DNA from 4 places in the Priestia sp. FSL W8-0001 genome. Region 1 is predicted to be linked to each of the others. Evidence: riboswitches for the same ligand, from Rfam matches in the RefSeq annotation. Region 1 holds a riboswitch; each other region holds the start of a gene.
What was found. Region 1 has a riboswitch for thiamine pyrophosphate ahead of tenA (thiaminase II). Riboswitches for the same ligand answer to the same signal wherever they lie in the genome.
Positions count from the first base shown of each region.

Region 1 (3,491 bases):
ATCGCAAAAGAATCAACCCTCTCTCGACCAGCAGTTTCTCATCATTTAAAAATATTACGTGACCAAAAGCTTGTAAGTATTGAGCAAAAAGGAACGCAGCGTTATTATTCACTCGCATTAGAAGATGCGGTAGGGCTATTAAAGGAATTAATTTCAACAATTGAAAAAGAATGTTTATGATCAAAGAGGTGAAGAAATGAAGCATAGTGAGTATTACGTTACAGATGAGAACATTATCAGCAATATTGTCGAAAAGCAAAAGCGGTAACGCAGTTTTATGGCGAAGATGTACTCACAAGCGGGCGTTATGGCAGAATTGTCAGTGAGAGACACTTCGATCGTTTAATTGAGTTTTTACAAGATGGAAAAGTTGTAATTGGCGGTAATTATAATGAAGAAACGCTCCAGATTGCTCCAACCGTCTTAGACGAAGTAAAATGGGATTCAAGCGTTATGCAAGACGAAATTTTCGGTCCAATTTTACCTCTTATTGAATATGAAAGTGTAGATGAGGTCGTAAGTGCAGTTCATCAAAAAGCAACGCCGCTAGCTCTATATTTGTTTTCAGAAAGTGAAGAGGTTCAGCAGCAAATTATTAACACGGTTTCATTTGGGGGAGGGTGCATTAACGATACGATTATGCACCTGGCAACGCCGCACCTGCCATTTGGAGGAGTTGGAGAGAGTGGAATCGGTCAATATCACGGTGAGGCAAGCTTTAAAACGTTTTCACACTTTAAAAGCGTGCTGAAGCAAACAACAAAGTTTGATTTTGCCTTTAAGTATCCGTCTGATAACCAAAGTCTAAAAACGATTAAAAAGTTTTTGAAATAACGTCAAACGAAGAGGCTGGGACATAAGTAATTCAGCCAATGATAAACCTGAACGATTGAGAGTTTCTCGCTTTTAATCGTTCAGGTTTTTTGGTTCATTGTGAAAACAATGTTGGAAACAGGGTGGAATGGAGCGTAGGACACTCGACTCCTGCGGGAAAGAGAGGGAAGACTGAGATCCCGCAGCGCAGCGAGGAAGCTCAGGTTCCTCCCCGCGGAAAGCGAGTGGCCGTAGCGCAATGGAACGAACGTGTTCAGACAAACCAAAAAGATTGGAACAGCTATTGTTCGTCTCTTAGAAGCAATCATTTTGTTATGTCCCAAACTCGTTTGTTATGAGTGCACGATGGTTTGAGATAGAGGCCATTGCTCTTGTTTGTAGGCCATGTCCCAAAATAGATACTCAAGTTCGCAACTTTTGATAAAATGCTCTTTCATACGTCTACGTTCCTCAGCTGAAGCTTTTTCTGCTAACTCATCTAATTTGTCACAAAACCATTTTGTCGTTTCTTTCATTTCTCCATTGGTATAAAAGGAAATCCATTCGTAAAAAGGGTGATCCGGTGTTAAGTTCACTTCGCCTGCAATGCGCTTGCCAATTTCAACGTATGTCCATGGACATGGCAGTAGCACAGCAATAATTTCACCTAGTGTCCCTGTATGTGCGACCGTCATCATATGGCTAATATAATGATTTGCTGTTGGTGCTAAGGGCTGATGCTTCATATCTTCATAACGAATGCCAGCTACTTTACAAAAATTATTATGAGGATGGACTTCACTATGTAAAACAATTGAAATACCGTTATTAAACACTTCCATTTCATCACGGGTACTACATTTTGTTAACGCCGCACCGTATATGCGAACAAAAGCAGTTAAATATTCATAATCCTGTGACACATAATGAATTAAAGCTTCTTTTGGAACTTTTCCTTCCTTAATACCTGCAACAAATGGATGTTGAAAGATGGCATCGTAAATGTAAGCTGCTTCTTTGCGTAATTGAGCTGAAAATGACAATTGATATTCCTCCCTAATTGAATCCACAAGGAACGCGCTTATAAATGTAGGCAATAACAAAAAAAACACCCCATTATATGGAGTGGTAAAGACAGTTGTTGGTGTATTACACGACAACGCCGTACCACTTTCCTACGCTGGTATAAGCCAGATCAGGTTCAAAGGGATCAAGATTCCTTGTCTCAGCCAAACGGCACCCCTAGTGGATTCTTTCATTTTATTCTTATTCAATTTAACATAAAAAAAAGAATTATACAAAAGTTTAGAAAGAATGGTTCAAAAGTAACGGAAGTAGTAGTTTGAATAGTGATATTTTTTAAAAAAATAAACGAGATAAATTACATATGAAACTAGTAACTAAACGATTGAAGTAGTTAATGAAAAAATGAGAAAATTGTCACGAATCTTGTCGGAATGTGCAAAGGCTGTGCTATCATGCTATAATAATTGTAAGCTCGTTACGTTTAAACAAGCTCAATTAAAGAATTAAGCTACAAATTGAAGAGGTATTTAGCTGAAGCTAAATGGCCTTTTCAGTTTGCCTAGTTTAATATAAATTAGTCCTGTCGATTTAGTAGGAATTATATTTTTTAAGGAGGTTGTTTAATGAATCTATCAGCATGGGATTTATTTGTGGATCTTGGTTTCATCTCACTGTTATTAGTGGCTGGTACCATTATTCGAGCAAAGGTCAGGTGGGTACAAAACTTATTTTTACCTGCGAGTATTATTGCCGGAATATTGGGTTTAGCATTAGGGCCAAACGGTATTGGCCTCATTCCATTCACTGATCAAATTGGAACTTATCCAGGTATTCTAATCGCGGTTATTTTTGGTGCAATTCCAATTGCAACTCAAAGTGTAAAGTTTAAAGAAATAGCGGGTCGCGTAGGTAGTATGTGGTCGTATTCTCAAATGATTATGCTAGCAATGTGGGGCGTCGGTTTACTATTTTCATTGCTGCTATTAAATAACGTTTGGGGAGATTTAAACTTAGGATTTGGCTTGTTATTAGCAGCAGGATTTATCGGTGGACATGGAACAGCGGCTGCTGTCGGAGATGCGTTTGCAAAGCAAGGATGGGAAGAAGGATTATCGCTAGCGATGACATCAGCAACAATTGGTGTTATTTGCTCAATCGTAGTAGGGTTGGCGTTCATTAAATATTATTCGAAAAAAGGTGAAACAAATTATCTTGCAAGATTTGAAGACTTACCACGAGAATTAAGAACAGGATTAATCCCCCCTGAAAAGCGCACTTCTACAAAAATGGATACGGTATCATCGATTGCTGTTGATCCACTTGTCTTACATGTGGCTTTAGTGACAATTATCGCATTAGGTGGCTACTATTTAAGTGAGCTAGGTCAAACGTTGTTGCCTTCAGTAACAATACCGGCTTTTTCACTAGCTTTTCTTGTAGGTTTAGCTATTAAAGGTATTATGAAGAAAACGAATAGCGATCAGTATATTAATGCAGATGTAATGAACAGAATTAGTGGAAGTGCAACAGACTTCTTAGTTGCGTTTGGTATTGCTTCTATTAGTTTATCAGCGGTAGCAAGCTATATTGTACCTTTTGCACTGTTATTATTATTCGGTCTGTTGTTTGCATGGTTTGTATTCCGAGTTCTT
Region 1 is NZ_JBBPAL010000001.1:1,706,862-1,710,352, forward strand. It holds gene MKZ18_RS09005 (ArsR/SmtB family transcription factor) at 1-180, shown strand, start outside; partial or broken gene MKZ18_RS09010 (aldehyde dehydrogenase family protein) at 292-834, shown strand; gene tenA (thiaminase II) at 1,167-1,856, opposite strand; TPP riboswitch at 1,969-2,067, opposite strand; gene MKZ18_RS09020 (sodium/glutamate symporter) at 2,463-3,491, shown strand, end outside.

Region 2 (3,491 bases), 1.1 Mb from region 1:
AATGGATAAGATGGCAGCACGAATAATCTCAGATGCGTATGCGCCCACGTTTAATGAAAAGCCAATGATTGCAGCAATAAATGGATCAATTGTAATGTCTAGCGTTGGCAATCCATAGAAAATAATAAATAATTGCACAAGTAAAGGTGTCCCACGAATAAGTGACACGTATACGCGCGCAATTATAGTAAATATTTTTATAGAAGATAAGCGACCAAGCGCTGTAAGAATAGCTAAAATAAGGCCTAATACAAATGAAATAAGCGTTAGTGGAATGGTATATTGAATAGCTCCCTCTATCATTGGATAGAGGGAGGATTGAGCGATAGAGAGTAAGCGCTCTGCACGCTCAGGGTCAGTAAAGATACTATTTAGGAGAAACATCTTCACCAAACCATTTCTCAGAAATTTTAGCGTATGTGCCGTCTTCTTGCATATCTGCTAAAGCTTTATTTACTTCTTCCACTAACTTACCGCTATCTTTGCGAAACATTAATCCACTTGCTGATGCATCTTCTGCTTCATCCACAATTTTTACAGGTGCATTTGGACGCTGCTTTTTATAGTCTAAGAATGATAATTTATCATTAATTGTACCGTCTACACGTTTTGAAACGATTAGTTCTGCTGATTGCGTGAATCCTTCAACACCCACTAGCTCAGCTTCATATTTTTTTGCTAAATCAGCATAGTTACTTGTGAGTGATTGTGCTGATTTTTTACCTTTCATGTCTTCAAATGATTTAACATCATTATTGTCTTCACGAACAACCAGCACCGCTGCAGACTCAATGTATGGGTCAGAGAAGTCGTATTTTTCTTCACGGTCTGGGCGAATTCCAACTTGGTTAGCAATCATGTCAAAGCGCTTTGCGTCTAGACCAGCAAACATTCCATCCCACTGTGTTTCTTTAAATTCAGCTTTCACGCCAAGACGTTTTGCAACTTCTTGTGCAATTTCAACGTCAAAGCCTGTTAGCTTATTAGCGTCGTCATGGAACGTAAATGGAGGATACGTACCTTCTGTTCCAATTGTCAGAACGCCATCCTCTTTTACTTTTTCGTATAAATCTTGATCACTTTTACTTGCGTTATTTGTTTCTTTGTCATTTGAGCCACAAGCTGCTAGGACAACTGTGAACGCTAATAAAAGGAATAAAAATGCAACTGATTTTTTCATTTTTTGTTAAACCCCCAGTAATTTGATAGGAATTATATTTCTTGATAGCGTAATTGATATTAAACAAGAAGAAGTTAAAAGTCAATAAAAAAACTTCTAATAGATAGTATGGCTTTTCTCAATGGGTTTATGTACTTTGTAGACCATCAGAAAAAGGGTGAAGACTAAAAAAGGAAGAGGGGGCTTAGCACATTTAAGATGATTAGTTTAAGGGTAAAAAGGAAAGGGAATAAGTAGATAGCCGATGATACTTTAACAAACGTGACGCTCTTCTCTTATCGTTTTTGGGACAATTGTTTTATTTTGATCAGATATTCCTTACTCATACTCGAAACTTGTTATAATAGAGAGAAGAGCATTGAAATTAGGATTTGAAAAGTGGAGATAAGTTTAATGAGAAAACGTGAAGTATGGAAATATATTTTATTGATTGTAACAATTGCGGGACAAGTCATTAGTTTTATCTTTTTAATGGTCAACAGTATAGCTGCTTTGTTATTCTACGGATTTTATATTTTAACATTTGCCATCTTACTGAGCTCATTTCTGTGGGAAGAGCATAGGGAAAAAGAAAAAGAGCTCGAAGATTATTAGCTCAATACATGAGAAAAACGGTCCAGTAGGTTGTAATCACTCACAAATATGTTATACTTCTAAATGAAAAGTGAAAATATTAGAAAAAATCACTAGGGGAGCCTTTATGGCTGAGACGAAAAATTCGGACCCTTTGAACCTGATCTGGTTTGTACCAGCGTAGGGAAGTGGATGAGCCATGTTTACATAATTAATGCATGCCAAACCACTCTACGTTGTAGAGTGGTTTTTTTACGTTTATGTCGAAATAAAGGTGAGGATGCTATGGTACCCAAGTTACACGCTGTGTCAACAGGGAAACAGCCTCTTGAACAGCTTTTGAAAATTATCAGAGACATTGAACCATATGTAGGAGCTATCCATATTCGAGAAAAAGAGCGAACGGCACGAGAGTTAGAAGTGCTTATTGGAGACCTGAAAAAAGAAGTTCCGGCTTCAAAGCTAATTGTTAACGATCGAGTAGATGTAGCTTTTGCTGCTCAAGTCAAAGGTGTGCATTTGGCTTATCACAGTCTAAGTGCTCAAGGAGTAAAAGCACATTTTCAGCAATTGATTGTTGGTAAATCTGTACACAGCGTTAAAGAAGCAAAGGAAGCTGAACAATCAGGCGTCGACTATGTCATTTATGGTCATATCTATCCATCGCAATCAAAACTGGGTCAAACACCTCGGGGACTTGAACAGCTGAAACAAGTCGTTGATTCAGTGCAGATACCGGTAATTGCAATCGGGGGAGTTATGCCTTGCAATGTAAGAGAGGTATTGAGTACAGGGGCACATGGCGTCGCTGTCATGGCTGGTGTATTTAAAGATGAAAACCCGTTACAAGCGGCAAAGGAATACGGTGAACAACTACGAAAGTGGAGTGATACATATGGAGGCACATTATGATGCGCTCGTTATTGGTGGTGGAGTTATTGGAGCTTCAACTGCGTATCAGCTTTCTAAAATGGGGTATAAGGTAGCCATTTTGGAAAAAAATCAGATTGGTTGTGAAGCATCGGGAGCAGCTGCTGGAATATTAGGAGCACAAGCTGAAATTGATGAAGAAGGGCCTCTTTTGGAACTAGCCATTCGAAGTAGAGCACTTTTTCCGAATCTGGTAGCTGAATTAAAAGAAAAAACAAATATTGATGTTGAGCTCATTCAAAAAGGCTTGTTAAAAGTAGCAACAACTGAAGCTGAAGCAAACGTGCTACAAGACAAAGCGGAGCGCCACAGACGGTGGGATTCAGACGTTAGGTGGTTATCTCCTGACGCAGCAAGTGAAGCTGAACCGCTCTTAACCCCTGATACATACGGGGCGATTAGCATCCCAAAAGATGGACAGCTGATGCCAGCTAAGCTAACTCATGCTTTGGCACACGGAGCTTTATACCATCAAGCGGCAATTTATGAGAACTGTCATGTCCATCACTTTATATACGATAACAAAAAGGTAGTTGGCGTTCGGACATCAGCGGGCAACTTTTACAGCGACCAAGTGATGGTAAGTGCAGGTGCTTGGACAAAAGAGCTGGTGGCCGCTATTCATCCAAAGCATCTGTTTCCTATTAAAGGTGAGTGTATATCTCTCACGACGAATCAGCCAAGCATTCAAAAGACTATTTTTTTAGATGAAGGATTTTATATTGTTCCAAAAGCAGGAGGAAGAGTAGTGATTGGAGCTACAAAGCGCGCCCATGATTACACGAAGCACGTATCTGCAGAAGCTATT
Region 2 is NZ_JBBPAL010000001.1:581,081-584,571, forward strand. It holds gene MKZ18_RS03100 (amino acid ABC transporter permease) at 1-384, opposite strand, end outside; gene MKZ18_RS03105 (amino acid ABC transporter substrate-binding protein) at 368-1,180, opposite strand; gene MKZ18_RS03110 (hypothetical protein) at 1,574-1,774, shown strand; TPP riboswitch at 1,859-1,957, shown strand; gene tenI (thiazole tautomerase TenI) at 2,039-2,665, shown strand; gene thiO (glycine oxidase ThiO) at 2,649-3,491, shown strand, end outside.
Region 2: another riboswitch for thiamine pyrophosphate. It lies ahead of tenI (thiazole tautomerase TenI); the one in region 1 lies ahead of tenA (thiaminase II).

Region 3 (3,491 bases), 1.2 Mb from region 1:
TAAACACGCTAGCGTAAATACAACTCCTAATAGAACAGCTCCGAACGGTCCAAAAAGCGTAAATACAATGTTCGTTAACGTTATTGCTCCATTTGCTGCATTGGCATGACTAACAGATCCTAAATATGCCAGCATAAGATAAATAATAGCTAGCAACGTTCCTGCAATTACTCCTGCACGAATGGATGATGACATAATACTTTTCGCACTAGTCATTCCTTTTTGCTTCAAAGCCATTGCAATGACAATTCCAAAGTTTAGCGCAGCGATTGTATCCATGGTCGCATAACCATCGGTAAATCCAGTAGCGAATGCTTTTGTGACATAATTACCTGCAGGTTGACCAGCCGGCTCAAAAGGATAAGAAAGGGCACGAATAAAAATAAGTGAAATAAGAACTAATAAAACTGGCGTTAATACTTTTCCAAAGCGGTCAACAAGCTTTGAAGGCTTTAAAGCTAACCAGTAAGCAAGTGCAAAATAACAAAACGTATATCCAAACAGCGCGGCTTTTACATTTACTCCTTCAGGTAAAAAAGGCTGTACGCCCATTTCAAATGCTAAGCTTCCTGCTCGTGGGATTCCTAAAAAAGGTCCAATTGCTAAGTAAATCATGACCGTAAATACAACGGCGAAAACTGGGTGGACTCGGTTTGCTAATGAATGAAGACCATTTGATTTTGCTACAGCAATGACACCCAGGATTGGTAGCCCCACAGCCGATAAAATGAAGCCTGTAACAGCTGGCCACAATTCACTTCCAGCAGACTGTCCTAAAAATGGAGGGAAAATTAAGTTTCCTGCTCCAAAAAATAATGAGAATAGCATTAAACTAATAAACAGTGTATCTTTTCTTGATAAAGCATTCATGTGAGTTCCTCCTAGATTGTTTGTATTTCTGATTTTTCTGTCTAATGTCAATATCACTTTCCACTCGAATCACTCCTTTTTATACACAAAAAAATACCGTCCCTAAAAAGGGACGAGATATAATTCTCGCGTTACCACCCTCGTTCTGCTAAAAACAGCAGCACTCGCCAACGTACGTGTTCATACGTGTTCCTTCTAACGGTGGACGTCCGAATATACTTACTATAAGGCTTCAGCATATTTTCTCAGAGATGATTTTCAGCTAGGAACTGTACGCTAACTTTCAGCAAACGTTAGCTCTCTGGGGAACAGTTTTCATAACCTACTCGTTCTCTTCAACGAATTTATAAGGTGTTTTAATTGAATAAAAATATTCTAACAAAACTTTTAAGATTTGTATACAAAAATTAAAATATTTTATCAATTATATTTTTTCCCATTAATAGTCAGTCTATAAAATGAAACTTCTAGCTAATTCGTTCGTATATACTACTATATTACTTAATAGGAGGCTCTTATACATGAGCGGAAATGTACGTGTTATGAAATGGCTAACGGCTGGGTATGAAGCATTTTTAGGTATTCCTCTAATTGGTGGTGCATTCATCATAAGCTTTTCATGGGGACCTTTAGTATTTGCTTTTTTCCTGCATGCAATTGCTCTATTTTTATCTCATAAAGAAGGTCGTTCAGCTTACGGAAATATTTTGGGGATGGTGACATCATTTGTCGGCGTAATCCCAGTTGTGGGAATGGTTATGCATATTATTACCGCTATTGTTATTGCATTTGAAGCAGCAAAAAGATAAATAACCGCTTGCATTTTTCCCTAATGATGGTAGAATGAAGTCGTCAATTAAATGATTTTCTACTAGGGGTGTCTGATTACACAGACTGAGAGAAGAGTTATTGTGCTCTTTAACCCTCTGAACCTGATTTGGGTTATACCAACGTAGGGAAGTAGTCTTGAAAGAACGGTGTTTTATGCTGTTTTCTTTTTTGTCTATTCCATCGGGCTCTTACATAGAGCCCGATTTTTTTGTTCGGTATAGCTTATTTTCTCAAAATCTACTAGCATAATGGAGGAATAAGTATGTCTAAAGAACAAGTAATCATTTCAATGCAACAGCCGTTTCCAAACAGTAAAAAAGTATACGTGCAAGGGACTCGAAGTGATATTCAAGTACCGATGCGCGAAATCCACCTTTCCCCCACTGTAAACGACCGCGGTGAAGAGCAAAACACCCCCGTTCGCGTTTACGATACAAGCGGCGTATACACCGATCCAGCCTATAGTGTAGATTTAGAAAAAGGACTGCCACCTTTACGCAAACCATGGATTGCAGAACGAAACGATACTTTTTCCTATGCTGGCCGTACCGTTCAAGCAAGAGATAACGGCTATAAAGAAGGCGATCAACGGAACGAAACGAAAAGCTTTCCCCTTATTAATTATTCACCACAAAAAGCAAAGGATGACAGAAACGTCACCCAAATGCATTATGCAAAAAAAGGAATTATCACGCCTGAAATGGAATTTATCGCAATTCGTGAGCAAATGAGTGCAGAAACGATTCGTGAAGAAGTTGCAGCAGGGCGTGCAATCATTCCCTGCAATATTAACCACCCAGAAGTTGAACCAATGATTATTGGAACAAAGTTTCACGTGAAAATTAATGCAAATATCGGAAACTCTGCTGTTCATTCATCAATTGAAGATGAAGTTGAAAAGATGACGTGGGCTACAAGGTGGGGAGCAGATACAATTATGGATCTTTCAACTGGTAAAGACATTCATAAGACGCGCGAATGGATTATTCGAAATTCACCCGTTCCTGTTGGCACTGTCCCAATCTATCAAGCTTTAGAGAAAGTTAATGGTATAGCAGAAGACCTATCTTGGGAGGTTTATCGTGATACACTCATTGAACAAGCAGAACAAGGGGTTGATTACTTTACAATTCATGCAGGCGTACTGTTGCGCTATATTCCACTAACTGCTACGCGAACAACCGGTATTGTCTCACGGGGTGGTTCCATTTTGGCTCAATGGTGCTTAGCACATCACCAAGAAAACTTTTTGTATACACACTTTGAAGAGATTTGCGAAATTTGTAAGCAATATGATATCTCAATCTCACTGGGAGATGGCCTGCGCCCTGGTTCAATTGCTGATGCGAACGACGAAGCTCAATTTGCAGAGCTTGATACGCTTGGCGAATTAACAACAATTGCATGGAAGCATGATGTTCAAGTAATGATTGAGGGTCCTGGACATGTGCCAATGCATCTGATTAAAGAGAACGTTGACCGACAAATGGAAGTTTGCCACGAAGCACCATTCTATACCCTGGGACCACTAACAACTGATATAGCACCGGGCTATGACCACATTACGTCTGGTATTGGAGCTGCAATGATTGGGTGGTTTGGTACAGCAATGCTTTGTTATGTAACCCCAAAAGAACATTTAGGCCTCCCGAATAAAGAAGATGTTCGCGAAGGTGTAATTACCTATAAAATTGCTGCTCATGCTGCTGATCTTGCAAAAGGTCACCCAGGTGCCCAAATTCGTGATAACGCACTTTCAAAAGCTCGATTTGAGTTTAGATGGCATGACC
Region 3 is NZ_JBBPAL010000001.1:540,958-544,448, reverse strand. It holds gene brnQ (branched-chain amino acid transport system II carrier protein) at 1-870, opposite strand, end outside; T-box leader at 976-1,218, opposite strand; gene MKZ18_RS02940 (hypothetical protein) at 1,392-1,679, shown strand; TPP riboswitch at 1,734-1,846, shown strand; gene thiC (phosphomethylpyrimidine synthase ThiC) at 1,964-3,491, shown strand, end outside.
Region 3: another riboswitch for thiamine pyrophosphate. It lies ahead of thiC (phosphomethylpyrimidine synthase ThiC); the one in region 1 lies ahead of tenA (thiaminase II).

Region 4 (3,491 bases), 780 kb from region 1:
ACAGGCCACATCGCTTTTTCATAAGCCATATCCCAGAATAAGTATTCAAAGCGCGTCGTATTAATAAAGATTTCTTCTAGCTTGTTAAGCTCTGCTTCTGATTTTCCTTCTGCTAGCTGATCCATTAGATCGATGCACCAAGTCGCAAGCTCACCAAATTCAGCTGAGCTGTACATGTGAATCCACTCACTATAAAGCTCATGAGCTGCTCCAGGCTGAGTGGAAAGCTCTTTGCCAATTTCCCAATAGCTCCACATGCACGGGAGCAGTGCGGCAACAAGCTCAGCTAGCGTTCCGTTTTGAGAAACGTGAAGCATATAGTGCGTGTAAGCAAGCGTTGTTGGCGCGGGCTCTGCTGTTTCTAGTTCTTCAGGAGTAATTAAAAAACGTTTTGCATACTGTCTATGTAGCTCCATCTCTTCGTTGATTGTTGAATGTAATAACGCTGCAAATTTCCCCATCGTTTGAACATCTGTTGCTTTTACTGCTCCAAGTGCAAATAGCTTCGCATAATCAATTAAATACACGTAATCTTGTACCATATAAAAGCGAAACTTCTCTTGCTCTAACGTCCCTTCTCCCATCCCCTTTACAAAGGGATGCTCATGCGTTTGCTTCCAAATAGGCTTTACTTTTTCATATAAACGTTCACTGAATCTCATTAGGCACTCTCCTTTTTTGTATGTAGCCACTCATAAATAAACTGAACCATCACTTTCGTGTAATCGAGTAATTGATCAACGGACAGCTTTTCATTAACAGCGTGTGCTTCCGTTAATTCGCCTGGGCCATAAATAACTGTAGCTATACGTGCATCAGCTAGCCAGCCACCGTCCGTAACCGTTGGAGAAACGTTGACTTTCGCTTCTTTCATTGTCACTTCTCTATGAGCACTGACTAACGAGTGAACTGCTGGGTGATTTCTATCTACTTCAAATGCAGGGAAAATTTCACCTCTATCTTCAATCATTGATGTTCCTCCCCACTTAAACGTTGGGAGATTTTCTCTTAGCCACCGATCTGCTTTTGCAACCTGTAACAGATGGTCTTCTACTTCTTTCGCTACTTCTTCATACGATTCATTTGGATAATAATGAACGGTCACCCACAGCCTGCACTCATCTGCGATAAACGCTGCGTGGCGACCACCTTCAATAACCGCTGGATTTATTGTATTTGTTCCAGGCGGAAAGCCAGGATAGCTTTTGACAACAGCCCAGTGGCGCTCTAACTCTTGTAGTGCACCAATTAATTTCATCATTTTTTCAATTGCACTGGCTCCCAACAAACCGCCGCCGGCATGAATCATTTGTCTTCTTGTGGCATCATGATATGTTTGCTTACTTTTCACAGTTATCCACCCGGTAATGACTCCACCTTGACCTTGGATTTGCAAATCACTTGTATCAACCACAACCGCAAAGTCTGCGCTATATCCTCGCTTGCAGCATTCAAGGGTACCTGCCTCTCCAACCTCTTCACCGATAACTGACTGAAACACTAAATCACCAGGAAACTCCACTCCAGCTTCACGTAGAAGCTTAATAGCAAACAGCGCACCAGCGAGTCCGCCTTTCATATCGGCAGCGCCTCTCCCCGTAATAAATTCTTCACCGCACCTCGCTTGAAACGGATCAGCATTCCATCCTTCGTCTTCGTTAACAGCTGCAACATCAATATGTCCATTAATAATCAAGCTCTGGTACCCACTTCGATTTGTTCCCTTTAATGTTCCAACAACGTTAGGATCATTTGGATACACGTCCCACATATCTGTTTCAAAACCATAGCTTTCCAACAGCCGCGCAATATAGCTCTGCGCTTCTTTTGTATTACGTGCAGGTGGTGCTGGTGTTTTGTAAGATATGAGCTTGGTCAAAAGTTCAATAAGCTCATCTCGTTTGTCATCTACTTGCTTTACTACATCCGTAATATTCATACCAATTCCCTCCTTCTAAACCACATAAAAAAAGCGCTTCTTTTCATAGAAAAGAAGCGCTTGAATATACACATGTATCCCTCTTACATCACGTAAAAGTCATAGATGTAGCACACAATACCTCTTTCCTACGCTAGTATTACCTAGTTCAGGTTATAAGGGTTAAGACAAGCGTCTCTCTCAGCTTTGAAAAGCACCCCTAGTGGTTTGATAATGACTATTTTTTTGTAAAACTATCTGATTATTACCTCTATTAGTTGTACCACACTACCTTATATAGTTCAATACAATTTGCAGAATTCTAATTTGACCTTCAAAGCCACAATAGCGTTATGTTTAATTCTATCGGATGCCTACCAAGTATAGAAGACTAGGGACGAGCTATTCAGCTTAAAATCCCTCCTTTTCTATACTTACTTCTTTTGACAAGTTGGACAGTAATACAACCGCCTCGTATTCCGTTCCCAAAAATACACTTAGAACCATAGAAAGTGGAGCTAATGCTAGCTTCACTTTTTTAATGACTTACCTGTTCAATTACTTCTTGCAACGACTTCTCTTTCATAGAGGCAATGCGTAAGTGATACGTTTCAAACGTCAAATGTGCAGAGAGACGATTCGGCACAATTACACATTGTAAACCCGCAGCAATCGCAGCTTTTGCACCGTTGGCTGAGTCTTCAAAAGCAATGGCTTCAGAAGGTTTTACGCCTAGCTTTTCAACTGTTTGCTTATAAAGAGCTGGATCTGGCTTAACTTTTTCCACGTCGCCACGCGTTTGCATCACTTCGAAATGACCAAGGAGATCTAATTCCTTTAAAAACGACGTAACCCATGCACGGTCTGAACTGCTAGCTAAACCAATTTTCAGTCCTAATTCTTTCGCTTCTTTTAAATACTCAAGAACGCCTTCACGAGCTGCAAGCTGCTTCATTTTTTCTCGGTGACGCTTTAATGACTCTTTTGCAATTTCTTCCTTCGTTAATTCACGACCAAACTGCTCATATAAAAAGTCGTAAAGCGCTTTGGTATCCGTTCCTATATAAGACGCAAACTCTTCAATTTTCAAATGTACGCCACGAGGTTCTAGCATATCGCAGTATACTTCATACCAAACTGATTCTGTATCTACAATTAATCCATCAAAGTCAAACACAATTGCTTTAATCATCTTTCATACCGCCTTTATATCTCAATTCTAGTTAATATCCTATCACGTTCTTATGAGTAGGGCTACAAATGTATATTTCAGCTAGCACATCGACATATGGATATCATTTGCATTTTTTTCATTTCTTTACGCTCAACTTTTCTATTTCAGTTGATGAGCAAACAATACCCCCTATATAATTAAGGTACATTTTGAACTATAGGTTCATTTTATCGAACTGTATGCACAAAAAGTTTAGAGAGCATTTACTCTTTTCCATCTCTATAGAAGGAGGAACGAACAATGAAACAAGAAGTAATTCCGGTAACTGAGATACCAAACTAACGCTGTTAGATCCACCTGATCACCGTAAAGCACGCTCTTTACTTTCTGCTGCTTTTA
Region 4 is NZ_JBBPAL010000001.1:924,281-927,771, reverse strand. It holds gene tenA (thiaminase II) at 1-662, opposite strand, end outside; gene MKZ18_RS04860 (acetylornithine deacetylase) at 662-1,939, opposite strand; TPP riboswitch at 2,048-2,150, opposite strand; gene MKZ18_RS04855 (HAD family hydrolase) at 2,457-3,110, opposite strand; partial or broken gene MKZ18_RS04850 (cytochrome P450) at 3,425-3,491, shown strand, end outside.
Region 4: another riboswitch for thiamine pyrophosphate. It lies ahead of MKZ18_RS04860 (acetylornithine deacetylase); the one in region 1 lies ahead of tenA (thiaminase II).